DNA from 2 places in the Streptomyces sp. NPDC054932 genome. Region 2 is predicted to be linked to the other one. Evidence: riboswitches for the same ligand, from Rfam matches in the RefSeq annotation. Region 2 holds a riboswitch; the other holds the start of a gene.
The links. Region 2 has a riboswitch for S-adenosylmethionine ahead of ACWGE1_RS34780 (aminotransferase class V-fold PLP-dependent enzyme). Riboswitches for the same ligand answer to the same signal wherever they lie in the genome.
Positions count from the first base shown of each region.

Region 1 (6,744 bases), on a different contig from region 2:
ACGCCACGGAGGACCACGATGACGATCATGATCGAACGGGCCACACCTATGGAGCAGGCGGCACCGCCGACGTTCGAGACGCTCCTGCGCACAGTTGAGGAGATGGACACGCCGGACGGCTTCAAGGCCGAGCTCATCCGGGGGAAGATCGTCGTGTCGCCGTTTTCCACGCTGCGCTAATTGCGTCGTATGCGTGCGCTGCGTGAACAGCTCCAGGCCCACGCCCCCGAAGGACACATCGCGGAAATCGCGCCCTTCCTCTTCCGCTTCTCGGCAGCGGAGCGGGCGTACGGGCCCGACCTCTTCGTGGCCGACGAATCGGCCTTCGACGGCGAGGGCCGGCACGCGGACGGGGCGGCCCTGTCGCTCGTCGGGGAGTTCACGTCCGTCTCCACCAGGGACGCCGACTGGACCGAAAAGCTGGACGTGTACGGCCGACTCGTACCTGTCCACATGGTCGTCGACATGCAGGACTCGGAGATCACCTGCTTCTGGGACCCCTCCCCGCACGGGTACCGCTCCCGTACGACGGTGTCCTTCGGCGAACCCCTGCACGTCCCGGACCCCTTCGGCTTCGACATCGACAGCTCGGGCTTCTGACGACATCCGAAACGCCCGAGGGCGGCACCCCCGTGGGGGTGCCGCCCTCGTTCGAGAACAGCCGATCAACCAGTGGCCGGAGCCGGGGTCGATCAGAAGTCCATGTCACCACCCGGCATGCCGCCGCCCGCGGGGGCACCGGCCTTCTCGGGCTTGTCGGCGATGACGGCCTCGGTGGTGAGGAACAGCGCGGCGATCGACGCGGCGTTCTGCAGGGCGGAGCGCGTGACCTTCGCCGGGTCGATGATGCCCTCGGCGATCATGTCGACGTACTCGCCGGTCGCGGCGTTCAGGCCGTGACCGATCGGCAGGTTGCGCACCTTCTCGACGACGACGCCACCCTCGAGACCACCGTTGACGGCGATCTGCTTGAGCGGGGCCTCCAGCGCGAGCTTCACGGCGTTGGCGCCGGTCGCCTCGTCACCCTCGAGCTCCAGCTTCTCGAAGACCGCGGAGGCCTGCAGCAGGGCCACGCCACCACCGGCGACGATGCCCTCCTCGACGGCCGCCTTCGCGTTGCGAACGGCGTCCTCGATGCGGTGCTTGCGCTCCTTGAGCTCGACCTCGGTCGCGGCGCCGGCCTTGATGACGGCCACGCCGCCGGCCAGCTTCGCGAGGCGCTCCTGGAGCTTCTCGCGGTCGTAGTCCGAGTCGGAGTTCTCGATCTCGGCGCGGATCTGGTTCACGCGACCGGCGACCTGGTCGCTGTCACCGGCACCGTCGACGATGGTGGTCTCGTCCTTGGTGATGACGACCTTGCGGGCGCGGCCGAGCAGGTCGAGACCGGCGTTCTCCAGCTTGAGGCCGACCTCCTCGGAGATGACCGTGCCGCCCGTGAGGATGGCGATGTCACCGAGCATGGCCTTGCGGCGGTCACCGAAGCCCGGGGCCTTGACGGCGACGGACTTGAAGGTGCCACGGATCTTGTTGACGACCAGGGTCGACAGGGCCTCGCCCTCGACGTCCTCGGCGATGATCAGCAGCGGCTTGCCGGACTGCATGACCTTCTCCAGGAGCGGCAGCAGGTCCTTGACCGAGCCGATCTTGGAGTTGACGATCAGGATGTACGGGTCGTCGAGGGACGACTCCATGCGCTCCATGTCGGTGGCGAAGTACGCCGAGATGTAGCCCTTGTCGAAGCGCATGCCCTCGGTGAGCTCCAGCTCCAGACCGAAGGTCTGGGACTCCTCGACGGTGATGACGCCTTCCTTGCCGACCTTGTCCATGGCCTCGGCGATGAGCTCGCCGATCTGGGTGTCGGCGGCGGAGATGGAGGCCGTCGAAGCGATCTGCTCCTTGGTCTCGACATCCTTGGCCTGGGCGAGCAGGGCGGCGGAGACGGCCTCGACGGCCTTCTCGATACCACGCTTGAGGGCCATCGGGTTGGCACCGGCGGCCACGTTGCGCAGGCCCTCGCGGACCAGCGCCTGGGCCAGCACGGTGGCGGTGGTCGTACCGTCGCCGGCGACGTCGTCCGTCTTCTTGGCGACTTCCTTGACCAGCTCGGCGCCGATCTTCTCGTACGGGTCCTCGAGCTCGATCTCCTTGGCGATGGAGACACCATCGTTGGTGATCGTGGGGGCGCCCCACTTCTTCTCAAGGACGACGTTGCGACCCTTGGGGCCAAGGGTGACCTTGACGGCGTCGGCGAGCTGGTTCATCCCACGCTCGAGGCCGCGGCGGGCCTCCTCGTCGAACGCAATGATCTTGGCCATCTGAAGTGGTCCTCCCGGACAGCGGTGGATTGCTCCCAGGACCGCGCCCGCGCCCGCGACGGACGGCCTGCGTGCCCGGCGGTTCCTTCCCACCGGACCCTGCGGGCCTCACCGACCCGGTCCTCGTTCAGTAGCACTCTCACCGGGAGAGTGCTAACGCCAATGATTAGCACTCGACCCCTCCGAGTGCAAGCGGCTCGGGGGAACGCCCCGCTACTACCGGGCACACGCACGAGGGGCCCCCATCCCGTGTCCAGGATGTGGGCCCCTCGTGCGGTCCTGCAGGTCTTCAACGAAAGCTGTGTGTCGGCGGTCGATCGCGCCAGGACTAGCCGAGTGCGAGTTTGACCATGTCCGCCTGCGGACCCTTCTGGCCCTGCGAGATCTCGAACTCGACCCGCTGACCCTCTTCAAGGGTGCGGTACCCGTCCATCTGGATGGCGCTGTAGTGGACGAACACATCCGCACCACCGTCGACCGCGATGAAGCCGTAGCCCTTCTCCGCGTTGAACCACTTGACGGTGCCCTGAGCCATGCCTAACTCCCCTATTACTGGCCCTTGCGCAGGAACGCACTTCGCGATCCCGGGTCAGAACTTGCGTCGGAACGCGTCGACCGAGGCTGAATGTATCTGCGCGGATGCTGTCTGCAACAGGTCAATCCGATGAGAATTCTGGACACCGAGAAACATTGAAATAGAGTGAAAATTTGCCATACTCCAGGGCAACTCGGGCCCGACATATCTCGCCAAAGCCCCATACCGCACTTGCACATTGGCCCGATGTCGACCCTCACGCGGCCCGTTCATATGCGGCGGGCAAGAACAGCGGAGGGGACTTCCCCAACCCTACCGTGCCCAATCAAGCAGAATTGCCCCCTCCGCTTTTAGCGGAGGGGGCAATTTCGGTTTGCGCGTGTCACCTGGAGGTGACCCGGGAGGCGATCCGGGGAATCAGCAGCCGCCGGCCACGGCCGGGATGATCGAGACGCCGGCGCCGTCCGGCGTCACCGCCTGCAGCCCGCCCTCGAAACGCACGTCGTCGTCGTTCACGTAGACGTTCACGAAGCGGCGCAGCTTGCCCTGGTCGTCCAGGACGCGCGCGGCGATGCCCGGGTGGTTCTTCTCCAGGGACTCGATGACCTCGGAGAGGGTCGCGCCCTCGGCCGGGACCTCGGCGGCGCCGCCGGTGTAGGTGCGCAGGATGGTGGGGATGCGGACGTTGACGCTCATGGCGCTACTGCCTTTCCGGGAGTACGTGGAGGGTGGTCAGGCCAGGCCGGCGGCGCGGAACGCGTCCAGGCTCGGGCGGATGGTGGCGGTCTGCCCGCTGTCCGCGGCCACCGCCTCCAGGGTCTTGAGGCCGTCACCGGTGTTGAGGACGACGGTGGTCAGCGTCGGGTCGAGCTGCCCGTTGTCGATGAGCTTCTTCGTGACGCCGACGGTCACACCGCCCGCGGTCTCGGCGAAGATGCCCTCGGTCTGCGCGAGGATCTTGATGGCCTCGACGACCTGCTCGTCGGTCACGTCCTCGACGAAACCACCGGTGCGGCGGGCGATGTCCAGGACGTACGGGCCGTCCGCCGGGTTGCCGATCGCGAGGGACTTGGCGATGGTGTTCGGCTTCTGCGGGCGGACCACGTCGTGACCGGCCTTGAAGGCGGTCGACACCGGGGAGCAGCCCTCGGCCTGGGCACCGAAGATCTTGTACGGCTTGTCCTCGACGAGGCCGAGCTTGATGAGCTCCTGCAGACCCTTGTCGATCTTCGTCAGCTGCGAGCCGGACGCGATCGGGATGACGATCTGGTCGGGCAGCTGCCAGCCGAGCTGCTCGCAGATCTCGTACGCCAGGGTCTTGGAGCCCTCGCCGTAGTACGGGCGGAGGTTGACGTTGACGAAGCCCCAGCCCTCGCCCAGCGGGTCGCCGATGAGCTCGGAGCAGAAACGGTTGACGTCGTCGTAGTTGCCCTCGATGCCGACCAGGTCGCCGCCGTACACACCGGCCATGACGACCTTGCCCTGCTCCAGGTCGTGCGGGATGAACACGCAGGAGCGGAAGCCGGCGCGGGCGGCCGCGGCGCCGACGGCGCCGGCCAGGTTGCCGGTCGAGGAGCAGGACAGGGTGGTGAAGCCGAAGGCGCGGGCGGCCTCGACGGCGATGGCCACGACACGGTCCTTGAAGGAGTGCGTCGGGTTGCCGGAGTCGTCCTTGACGTAGAGCTTGCCGGTGATGCCCAGCTCCTTGGCCAGGTTGGCCGCGTCCACGAGCTTGGTGAAGCCGGGGTTCAGGCTGGGCTTGGCGGCCACGTCCGCGGGGACGGGCAGCAGCGGCGCGTAGCGCCAGATGTTGTTGGGGCCGGCCTCGATCGCCGCGCGCAGGGCTTCGGGGTCGCCGGTCGGGAGGTCGTAGGCGACTTCCAGCGGTCCGAAGCACTCGGCGCACGCGAAGATGGGGCCGAGCTCGAAGCGGGTACCGCACTCACGACAGGAAAGGCCGGTGGCAGGTCCGAGATCAACAGAGGTGGCGACAGTCTGTGCAGCCATGATGGCGAGGCCCTTTCTCCTCATCTTCCCCATGGCGCACTTCGCCATGAGACGGAATTGGCACCTTCCCTAGCCGGGGACCTCGCTGACGAGCGCTGATGCGCGATCGCGAGAACCGACTGGAGGGTTGCCGGGGCTTCAACGGGCCGTGTCCCTCTGCCCCTCTGGATGAGCGGTATGGCACCGGGCGACACGCTCTGTGGCGCGCCCGGGCGTTTGTCACGAGGACCCCCGGCATGCGGTGGTCCTTCGCGTTGTTCAAGACTGTAACCGAAGGCACGCGCGGTTGAGACAGGCGTCCGAACCGCGAGATGGATCACATAACGGCGGATATCGCCGACGAGCAGGGAGTACTGAGGGTGCTGGAAGAGGTGGAGCGATGGCTGGCCGACCGCTCCTGGTCCGCCGCCGACCGACCGCTCGACCAGCTGCTCGACCGGAAACGGGCGGCCGGGACCACGGTCAGCGTCGTGCTGCCCGCCCTGAACGAGGAGGCGACCGTCGGCGCGATCGCCGAGGTGATCCGGCGTGAGCTGATCGAGGGACTGCCCGTCCCTCTGGTGGACGAACTGGTCGTCATCGACTCGGGCTCCACCGACCGCACCGCGGAGGTCGCGGCGAAGGCCGGGGCCCGCGTGGTGCACCGCGACGACGTGCTGCCCCGGATCCCGGCGCTGCCCGGCAAGGGCGAGGTGCTGTGGCGCTCCCTGCTGGTCACCGGCGGGGACATCGTCTGCTTCGTCGACGCCGACCTGCGGGACTTCTCCGCCGCCTTCGTCTCCGGGATCGTGGGACCGCTGCTGACCGAACCGGACGTGCACTTCGTCAAGGCGATGTACGACCGGCCGCTCGGGTCCACTCCCGGACAGGGCGGCCGGGTCACCGAGCTGGTCGCCCGCCCGCTCCTCAACCTCCACTGGCCGCAGCTGGCCGGCTTCGTGCAGCCGCTGGGGGGCGAGTACGCCGTACGCCGCTCCCTGCTGGAGCGGCTGCCGTTCCCCGTCGGGTACGGCGTCGAGCTGGGCCTGCTGGTCGACGCGCTGCACACGGTCGGGCTGGACGCGCTGGCCCAGGTGGACGTCGGCGTACGGCTCCACCGCCATCAGGACGGGCAGGCGCTGGGCCGGATGGCCGCGGCGATCTACCGCACCGCGCAGGTGCGGCTCTCGCGCGGGCACCTCGTACGGCCCGAGCTGACGCAGTTCGAGCGCGGACCGGAGGGCTTCGTACCGCGGACGTACCCCGTGGACACCGAGGAGCGGCCGCCGATGGCCGGCATCGAGGAGTACGCACTGCGTCGCGTGGCGTGAGGAAACGTACGGTTTGAGCGGGCACGGCCCGGGCTAGGTTGGCCGCATGGCTTCCCAGGTGCTCGTCGCAGCGAACCGCGGCCCCCTCTCCTACGCCCTCGCCGAGGACGGGACGCTCAGCGCCCGGCGCGGCGGGGGCGGTCTCGTCTCCGGACTCTCCGCGGCCCTCGCGGAGCAGCCGGAGGCACTGTGGATCTGTGCGGCGCTCTCGGACGCGGACCGGGAGGCGGTCCGCCGGGGCACGGCCGAACCGGGCGTCCGGATGCTGGACATCGATCCCACGATGTACGACGACGCCTACAACGGAATCGCCAACTCCGTGCTGTGGTTCACACACCACCACCTGTACGACATCCCGCGCGAACCGGTCTTCGACGCGGAGTTCCGCCGACGGTGGGACTCGTACGAGCGCTACAACCAGGCCTTCGCCGACGCCCTGGCCGAGGAGGCGGCGCAGGGCGCGTCCGTCCTGGTCCAGGACTACCACCTGGCGCTGGTCCCCGGACTGCTGCGGGTGCTCCGACCGGACCTGCGGATCGCCCACTTCACGCACACCCCGTGGGCCTCGCCCGGCTAC
Region 1 covers NZ_JBSGXU010000035.1:22,075-28,818, reverse strand. The annotation lists gene ACWGE1_RS12880 (hypothetical protein) at 19-180, shown strand; gene ACWGE1_RS12875 (Uma2 family endonuclease) at 190-600, shown strand; gene groL (chaperonin GroEL) at 693-2,315, opposite strand; gene ACWGE1_RS12865 (cold-shock protein) at 2,644-2,850, opposite strand; gene ACWGE1_RS12860 (MoaD/ThiS family protein) at 3,268-3,546, opposite strand; gene thrC (threonine synthase) at 3,583-4,857, opposite strand; SAM riboswitch class I at 4,875-5,032, opposite strand; gene ACWGE1_RS12850 (glucosyl-3-phosphoglycerate synthase) at 5,217-6,167, shown strand; gene ACWGE1_RS12845 (alpha,alpha-trehalose-phosphate synthase (UDP-forming)) at 6,214-6,744, shown strand, end outside.
Region 1: it holds a riboswitch for S-adenosylmethionine, as region 2 does, so the genes downstream of both, thrC (threonine synthase) here and ACWGE1_RS34780 (aminotransferase class V-fold PLP-dependent enzyme) in region 2, are expected to answer to the same signal.

Region 2 (8,335 bases):
CGAGGGCGACATCGTCCAGGTGATCAACAGCATCGGCGACGACATGGACATCTTCGGCAACGGCTTCGGCGACTGGAATATGGACTGGAAGGACTGGCGCCAGGGCAGCGCCCTCCTCAAGGGCACCCAGGAAGGCCGCAGCGCCGTCGACCAGGCCCGTCTGCGCCCCACCGTCTAGTGGGGCCCGGGGCCCGCACACCGCCCCGACTTCCCCCGGACACCGTCCGGGGGAAGAAACACCGGCTCATTCACCCGTGCGGCCGTATGCCGGGCGCATACGGCCCCACGGGACGTATCAGGCGTCCAGGGACAGGCGGGTCCTCAGAAGGCCCGCCAGGGCGTCCGCGAACTCCACCGGGTCCACCGGAAGGGTCACGGCGGCGTCCGCACGGCTCCACGTGGCCAGCCAGGCGTCCTGGGGGCGCCCCATCAGCAGCAGCACCGGCGGACACCGGAAGATCTCGTCCTTGATCTGCCGGCAAACACCCATGCCCCCGGCCGGAACCGCCTCGCCGTCCAGCACGCACGCGTCGATGCCGCCCGCGTCCAGCGCCGTCAGGACCGCCGGCAGCGTCGCGCACTCCAGGAACTCCACCGGCGGCAGATCCGCGGCGGGCCTGCGCCCCGCCGCCAGCCGCACCTGCTCCCGGGTGCCCGCGTCGTCGCTGTAGACCAGAACCCGCGCAGTCGCCCGCATTTCGTTCCTCCACGTGTCCGGTGAATCACGTTGATGTTCATGGGGTCTCCCCGGCGCAGCCAGGGGAAGGGATGCTACTCCTCCCGGTGCACCGTCAACATCGGTTCGCACAGGAAGCACGGGGCATCCCCCGGAGGCCATCTGATGGGCCGTTCGGGCCTTGCACACGCCCCTGACACTCCGAACGGCACCCCCCGGGGTGAGGGCGGGATAAGCGACCGACATAATGTCGGTCGTGGCGACAGCAACGACAGTAGATACCGGGCACGCGCACCCGACGGTCAACCGGCCGAACCTCGTCAGCGTCGGAACCATCATCTGGTTGAGTTCCGAGCTGATGTTCTTCGCGGCCCTCTTCGCGATGTACTTCACCCTGCGATCCGTGACAGGACCCGAGTACTGGACAGAGCAGGCTTCGGCCTTGAATCTGCCCTTCTCGGCGACGAACACGACGATCCTGGTGCTTTCCTCGCTCACCTGCCAGCTCGGCGTATTCGCCGCCGAGCGCGGTGACGTGAAGAAGCTCCGGACGTGGTTCATCATCACGTTCGTCATGGGTGCGATCTTCATTGGCGGCCAGGTGTTCGAGTACACCGAGCTGGTCAAGCACGAGGGCATGAGCCTCTCGTCCGGTCCGTACGGCTCGGTCTTCTACCTGACCACCGGGTTCCACGGTCTGCACGTGACGGGCGGTCTCATCGCCTTCCTGCTGGTCCTCGGCCGGACGTACGCGGCCAAGAGGTTCACCCACGAACAGGCCACGTCGGCCATCGTCGTGTCCTACTACTGGCACTTCGTCGATGTCGTCTGGATCGGCCTCTTCGCCACGATCTACCTGATCAAGTAGCGATCACGTCACCGGGCCAGACCCGGCACTCCATCCAGACACACCGACGCAGAAGATCCTGACACCGGGGTAATCCGTGAAAAAGCTCTCCGCACGACGACGCCATCCGCTGGCGGCGGTCGTCGTTCTACTCCTCGCGCTGGCGGCCACTGGGGGGCTGTACGCCGCCTTCGCCCCCGCGGGCAAGGCGCAGGCCGATGAAACCGCCCAGTCCCTCGCCATCGAGGAGGGCAAGAAGCTCTACGCCGTGGGTTGCGCAAGCTGCCACGGAACCGATGGTCAGGGTTCCTCTGACGGTCCCAGCCTGGTCGGCGTCGGCTCCGCAGCCGTCGACTTCCAGGTGAGCACGGGGCGCATGCCCGCCCAGCAGCCCGGCGCCCAGGTGCCGAAGAAGCCCGTCATCTACTCCCAGGCGCAGATCGACCAGCTGGCCGCGTACATCGCGTCCCTCGGTGCCGGTCCGATCACGCCGACGGAGAAGCAGTACGACACCGCAGGTGCCGACGTCGCCAACGGTGGTGAGCTGTTCCGCAACAACTGCGCGCAGTGCCACAACTTCACCGGCGAGGGCGGCGCACTGACGAACGGCAAGTACGCCCCCAACCTTGAGGACGTCTCGCCGAAGCACATCTACGAGGCCATGCAGACCGGCCCGCAGAACATGCCCTCCTTCCCCGACAGCACCATGCCGGAGAAGCAGAAGAAGGACATCATCGCGTACCTGGAGACTGTGAACGGCGAGAAGTCGACCAGCCCCGGTGGCCTGAAGCTCGGTGGCCTCGGCCCCGTCTCCGAGGGTCTGTTCGGCTGGATCTTCGCCCTGGGTGCGTTGATCGCTGTCGCCGTCTGGGTCGCGGCCCACACCGCTAAGGCCAAGAAGTCATGAGTAGCCAAGAGATTCCCGAAGAGAAGCACCTGCCGAGCGAGCAGGGCGACGACCACCACGGTGGCGTAGCGGTTGCGGACGACCCGTTCGCGGACCCGGGCCTGCCGGTCCACAAGCCGCGCATCCAGGACATCGACGAGCGGGCGGCGAAGCGCTCCGAGCGCACCGTCGCGATGCTCTTCATCCTGTCGATGCTGGCCACGATCGGCTTCATCGCGTCCTACGTGATCTTCCCGGTCGACAAGATCGTCTACATCTTCCCCATCGGGAAGGTCAGCGCGCTCAACTTCTCCCTGGGCATGACCCTGGGTGTGGCCCTCTTCTGCATCGGCGCGGGCGCGGTCCACTGGGCCCGCACCCTGATGTCCGACGTCGAGGTCGCCGACGAGCGCCACGAGATCGCCGCTCCGGCGGAGGTCAAGGCCAAGGTCCTGCAGGACTTCGCGGACGGTGCGAACGAGTCGGGCATCGCCCGGCGTCCGCTGATCCGCAACACCCTGCTCGGTGCGATGGCCATGGTGCCGCTCGCCGGCGTCATGCTGCTGCGCGACCTGGGCCCGCTGCCCGAGGAGAAGCTGCGCAAGACCCTGTGGGCCAAGGGCAAGCTGCTCATCAACCAGAACACGATGGAGCCGCTGCGTCCCGAGGACGTCCTCGTCGGTTCGCTCACCTTCGCCATGCCGGAAGGCCTGGAGGAGGAGCAGCACGACTTCCAGGTCCAGATCGCCAAGGCCGCCCTGATGATCGTCCGTATCCAGCCGGACGACATCAAGGACAAGAAGGAACTGGAGTGGTCCCACGACGGGATCGTGGCCTACTCCAAGATCTGCACCCACGTCGGCTGCCCGATCAGCCTGTACGAGCAGCAGACGCACCACGTGCTCTGCCCGTGCCACCAGTCCACCTTCGACCTCTCCGACGGCGCCCGTGTCATCTTCGGCCCGGCCGGTCACGCGCTTCCGCAGCTGCGGATCGGCGTGAATGACGAAGGCTTCCTCGAAGCGCTCGGCGACTTCGAAGAGCCCGTCGGTCCTGCATTCTGGGAGCGCGGATGAGCACTGCCTCTGACACCAAGGCGCGCAAAGCGCCCGCCGGCGAGCGTGTGGCGGACTGGGCGGACGGCCGCCTGGGCATCTACAGCCTCGCCAAGGCCAACATGCGCAAGATCTTCCCGGACCACTGGTCCTTCATGCTGGGTGAGATCTGCCTCTACAGCTTCATCATCATCATCCTCACGGGTGTGTACCTGACGCTGTTCTTCCACCCGAGCATGAACGAGGTCGTGTACCACGGCTCGTACGTGCCGATGCAGGGCGTCCTGATGTCCGAGGCCTTCGCCTCGACCCTGGACATCAGCTTCGACGTCCGCGGTGGCCTGCTGATCCGTCAGATCCACCACTGGGCGGCGCTGATCTTCGTCGCGGCGATGATCGTGCACATGATGCGCGTCTTCTTCACCGGCGCGTTCCGCAAGCCCCGTGAGGTCAACTGGATCTTCGGCTTCCTGCTGCTGGTCCTCGGCATGTTCACCGGCTTCACCGGTTACTCGCTGCCGGACGACCTGCTCTCGGGTACCGGTGTCCGCTTCATGCAGGGCGCCATCCTGTCCGTCCCGGTCGTCGGCACGTACCTGTCGATGTTCCTGTTCGGCGGGGAGTTCCCGGGCGGCGACTTCGTCGCGCGGTTCTACTCGGTGCACATCCTGCTGCTGCCCGGCATCATGATGGGCCTGCTCGTGGCCCACCTGATCCTGGTCTTCTACCACAAGCACACCCAGTACGCGGGTCCCGGCAAGACGAACAACAACGTCGTCGGCATGCCGCTGCTGCCGGTCTACATGGCCAAGGCCGGAGGCTTCTTCTTCCTGGTCTTCGGTGTCATCTCGGCCGTCGCGGCGATCGCCTCGATCAACCCGATCTGGGCCCTGGGCCCGTACCGCCCGGACCACGTGTCCACCGGTGCGCAGCCCGACTGGTACATGGGTATGCCGGAAGGCCTGATCCGAGCCATGCCCGGCTGGGAGATCAACCTGTGGGGCCACACGCTCGTCCTGGGCGTGTTCATCCCGCTGCTGCTCTTCCCGCTGGTGCTCGGCGCGATCGCCGTCTGGCCGTTCATCGAGTCCTGGGTCACCGGGGACAAGCGCGAGCACCACATCCTGGACCGCCCGCGCAACGTCCCGACCCGTACGGCCTTCGGTGTCGCCTGGATCGCGGAGTACATCGTGCTCCTGATCGGCGGTGGAAACGACATGTTCGCGCAGTACTTCCACCTCTCGATCAACTCGATCACCTGGTTCGTCCGGATCGGCTTCTTCGTCGTCCCGGTCCTCGCCTTCATCGTCACCAAGCGGATCTGCCTCGGCCTCCAGCGCCGGGACCACGACAAGGTGCTGCACGGTCGCGAGACCGGCATCATCAAGCGTCTGCCGCACGGTGAGTTCGTCGAGGTCCACGAGCCGCTCCCGCAGGGCCGTCTGCACACCCTCACCGCGCACGAGCAGTACAAGCCGATCGAGATCGGCCCGACGGTCGACGAGAACGGTGTCGAGCGCAAGGTGAAGGCCACCGAGAAGCTGCGCGCGAAGCTCAGCCAGGGCTTCTACGGCGAGAACAACCAGATTCCGAAGCCCACGGTGGAGGAATACAAGGAGATCCAGTCCGGCCACGGCCACCACTGATCCCCGCATGAACGCATGAGGGGCTGATTTCGGTCAGTCCTGGTGTCGCCACGGCGAGAGCCCCGTCCAGTGTCTGGACGGGGCTCTTTGCCGTAACCGGGGCTGGATAGGCTGGACCCAGACCATTTCGACGTGGGCGGCGGAACATGGGGGCGGCCCACCAACAGCAGGAGCGGACCATGAACGTTGCGACCCCGGCAGGCGGCGACAGCGTGGCGGCCCGTGGCTGGCCGGGCGTTCTCGACGCGCTGCTGACCGGTCAGGACCTGCGCGCCGAGGACACCGCCTGGGCGATGGACCGGATCATGCGCGGCGAGGCCACCGACGCCCAGATCGCCGGCTTCACCGTCGCGCTCCGGGCCAAGGGGGAGACGGTCGAGGAGATCAACGGCCTCGTACGGGCGATGTACGAGCACGCCAACCTGATCGAGGTGCCGGGCCGGACGGTGGACATCGTCGGCACCGGCGGCGACGGGGCCAAAACGGTGAACATCTCGACGATGTCGGCGATCGTGGTCGCCGGTACCGGCGCCAAGGTCGTCAAGCACGGAAACCGGGCCGCGTCCTCCGCGAGCGGCTCCTCGGACGTCCTGGAGAAGCTCGGGGTCAACCTCCAGCTGAGCCGGGAGCGGGTCGTGGAGGTCGCCGAGGAAGCCGGCATCACCTTCTGCTTCGCCGTGAAGTTCCACCCGGCACTGCGCCATGTGGCCGCGGCCCGCAAGGAACTGGGCATCCGGACCTTCTTCAACGCACTGGGCCCGCTCACCAACCCGGCCCGGGTGCGCGCCCAGGCGACCGGCGTGGCCGATCCCCGGATGGCCCCGATCATCGCGGGCGTGCTCGCCGAGCGGGGCTCCTCCGCGCTGGTCTTCCGCGGCGACGACGGCCTGGACGAACTGACCACGACGTCGACCTCGCGCATCTGGTGGGTCCGCGACGGCAAGGTCTCCGAGCGCTCCTTCGACCCCCGTGACGTGGGCATCCCCCTGGTCGACGTCTCCGCCCTGGCCGGCGGGGACCCCTCGTACAACGCGGACGTGGCCCGCCGCCTGTTCGCCGGCGAGACCGGTCCGGTCCGCGAGGCCGTCCTGCTGAACTCGGCGGCGGCCCTGGTCGCCCTGGACCCCGGTCAGGGCACCCTGGAGGAGCAGATCACCGCCGCCATCGCCCGTGCGGCGGAATCGATCGACTCCGGTGCGGCGCGGGCCGCCCTGGAGCGCTGGGTGACGGCCAGCAACGCGTAGCCGCACGAGAACGGCCGAAAGCAGCATGACCCCGGTCCACCATGCGGACCGGGGTCTTGCGCTCGGAGGATCTTGTGGCAGGATGCGTACCAGGTCACGAGTGACAGCGTTTAGGCCCCGGCTTGCTGTCCGGCAACCCTCCTTCCGTGGCGGGGTGCCCCGGGTGATGACCAGGTCGTAGGCAGCAAGGCCTACGGCAAGCGCGGATCCCTCGACACCAGGGGTCCTGGTCTTCTCGAGGAGATTTTTCCGTGAGCAAGCGAATGCGATAGGGCGACTCCGCCCCTACTTCACCCCTCGGACCAGGGTCACTTCCGTGTACCCCCGTTCAGTCCGGTCCGAGGGATCTCCCGTACCCCGGACGGCCGCAGAGCCGTACCCGCGTACGGGCCACACCGAAGCCATTCCGCCCTGCCTGCCGGGAGATACCGCCATGTCCGCATCCCTGAACACCGCTGCCGCCACCGCCGTCGACCCCGCCTGTGCCGAGCCGCTCGCGGTCCTCGGCCGGGACGTCACCGTCCCCCTCGTCACCGGCGGCGAGGTCACCTACGCGGCCCTCGACTACGCGGCCAGCGCCCCCGCCCTGCAGCGGGTCTGGGACGACGTCGCCGCGTACGCCCCGTACTACGGCAGCGTGCACCGCGGCGCCGGGTACCTCTCGCAGCTCTCCACCGACCTCTTCGAGCAGAGCCGGGTCACGGTCGCCGAGTTCCTCGACTGCCGCCCCTCCGACCAGGTGGTCTTCACCCGGTCCACGACCGACTCGCTGAACCTCCTCGCCGCCGTACTCCCCGCCGGCTGCCAGGTGTTCGTCTTCGAGACCGAGCACCACGCCTCCCTGCTGCCGTGGACGAACGCCGAGGTCACCTACCTCAACGCGCCGCGCACCCCGGCCGAGGCCGTCGCCACCCTGGAGCGGGCGCTGGCCGACCGCGACCCCTACGGCCCGGCGCTCGTCTGCGTCACCGGCGCGTCCAACGTCACCGGTGAGCTGTGGCCGGTCAGGGAACTCGCCGCCGCCGCGCACGCCCACGGCACGCGCATCGTGCTGGACGCCGCCCAACTGGCCCCGCACCACCCCGTCTCCGTGCAGGAGCTGGACGTCGACTGGGTCGCCTTCTCCGGGCACAAGCTCTACGCGCCCTTCGGCTCGGGCGTGCTCGCCGGCCGCGCCGACTGGCTCCAGGAGGCCGCCCCGTACCTCGCGGGCGGCGGCGCCTCCCGCAAGGTGGCCCGGCGCGAGGACGGCGGCGTGGACGTCGAGTGGCAGACCACGGCCGCCCGCCACGAGGCCGGCTCCCCGAACGTCATCGGCGTCTACTCCATCGCCTCGGCCTGCAAGGCCCTGACCGAAGCCGGCTTCGACAACCTGGTGGCGCGCGAGCAGCAGCTGGTGGCCCGGGTCCGCGAGGGCCTCGCCGACGTCCCGGCCGTCCGGATCCTCTCCCTCTTCGGGGACGACGCCCCGCGGGTCGGCGTCATCTCCTTCGTGGTGGACGGCTGGAACAGCTCCCACTTCGCCGCCGCCCTCTCCGCCGAGTACGGGATCGGCGTCCGCGACGGCCTGTTCTGCGCCCACCCGCTGGTCCGCACCCTGCTGGGCAGCGAGCCGCAGGCCCAGGGCGAATGCGGTGCCCCGGAGGCCGCCCCGGGCGAGCGCTCCCTGAACGCGATCCGCGTCAGCTTCGGCGCCGGCACCCCTGACGAGCACGTGGAGCGCTTCGTCCGCGCGGTGAAGGAGCTCGTCGCGGACGGCGCGAAGTGGCAGTACCGCACGGAGGAAGGCCGCTGCGTCCCGGCGGTGTGACCTGCCGTGTCCCCTGCGGGGTGCTCGGCGGTGCCTCTGCTGCGCGGGCCTGCCCCTGCCCGGGTGGGCGCCTCAATCGCCGGCGGTGCGGGGGTGGGTCGGTGCCCCGCACGAGGGTCTCCTCGGCTCGCGCCTGCGGCCGTGGTTGTGCCGTTCGGCCTGGGTTGCGCG
Region 2 covers NZ_JBSGXU010000203.1:5,982-14,316, forward strand. The annotation lists gene ACWGE1_RS34745 (Ig-like domain-containing protein) at 1-178, shown strand, start outside; gene ACWGE1_RS34750 (hypothetical protein) at 296-697, opposite strand; gene ctaE (aa3-type cytochrome oxidase subunit III) at 924-1,544, shown strand; gene qcrC (cytochrome bc1 complex diheme cytochrome c subunit) at 1,621-2,430, shown strand; gene qcrA (cytochrome bc1 complex Rieske iron-sulfur subunit) at 2,427-3,485, shown strand; gene qcrB (cytochrome bc1 complex cytochrome b subunit) at 3,482-5,110, shown strand; gene trpD (anthranilate phosphoribosyltransferase) at 5,290-6,354, shown strand; SAM riboswitch class IV at 6,447-6,563, shown strand; gene ACWGE1_RS34780 (aminotransferase class V-fold PLP-dependent enzyme) at 6,788-8,164, shown strand.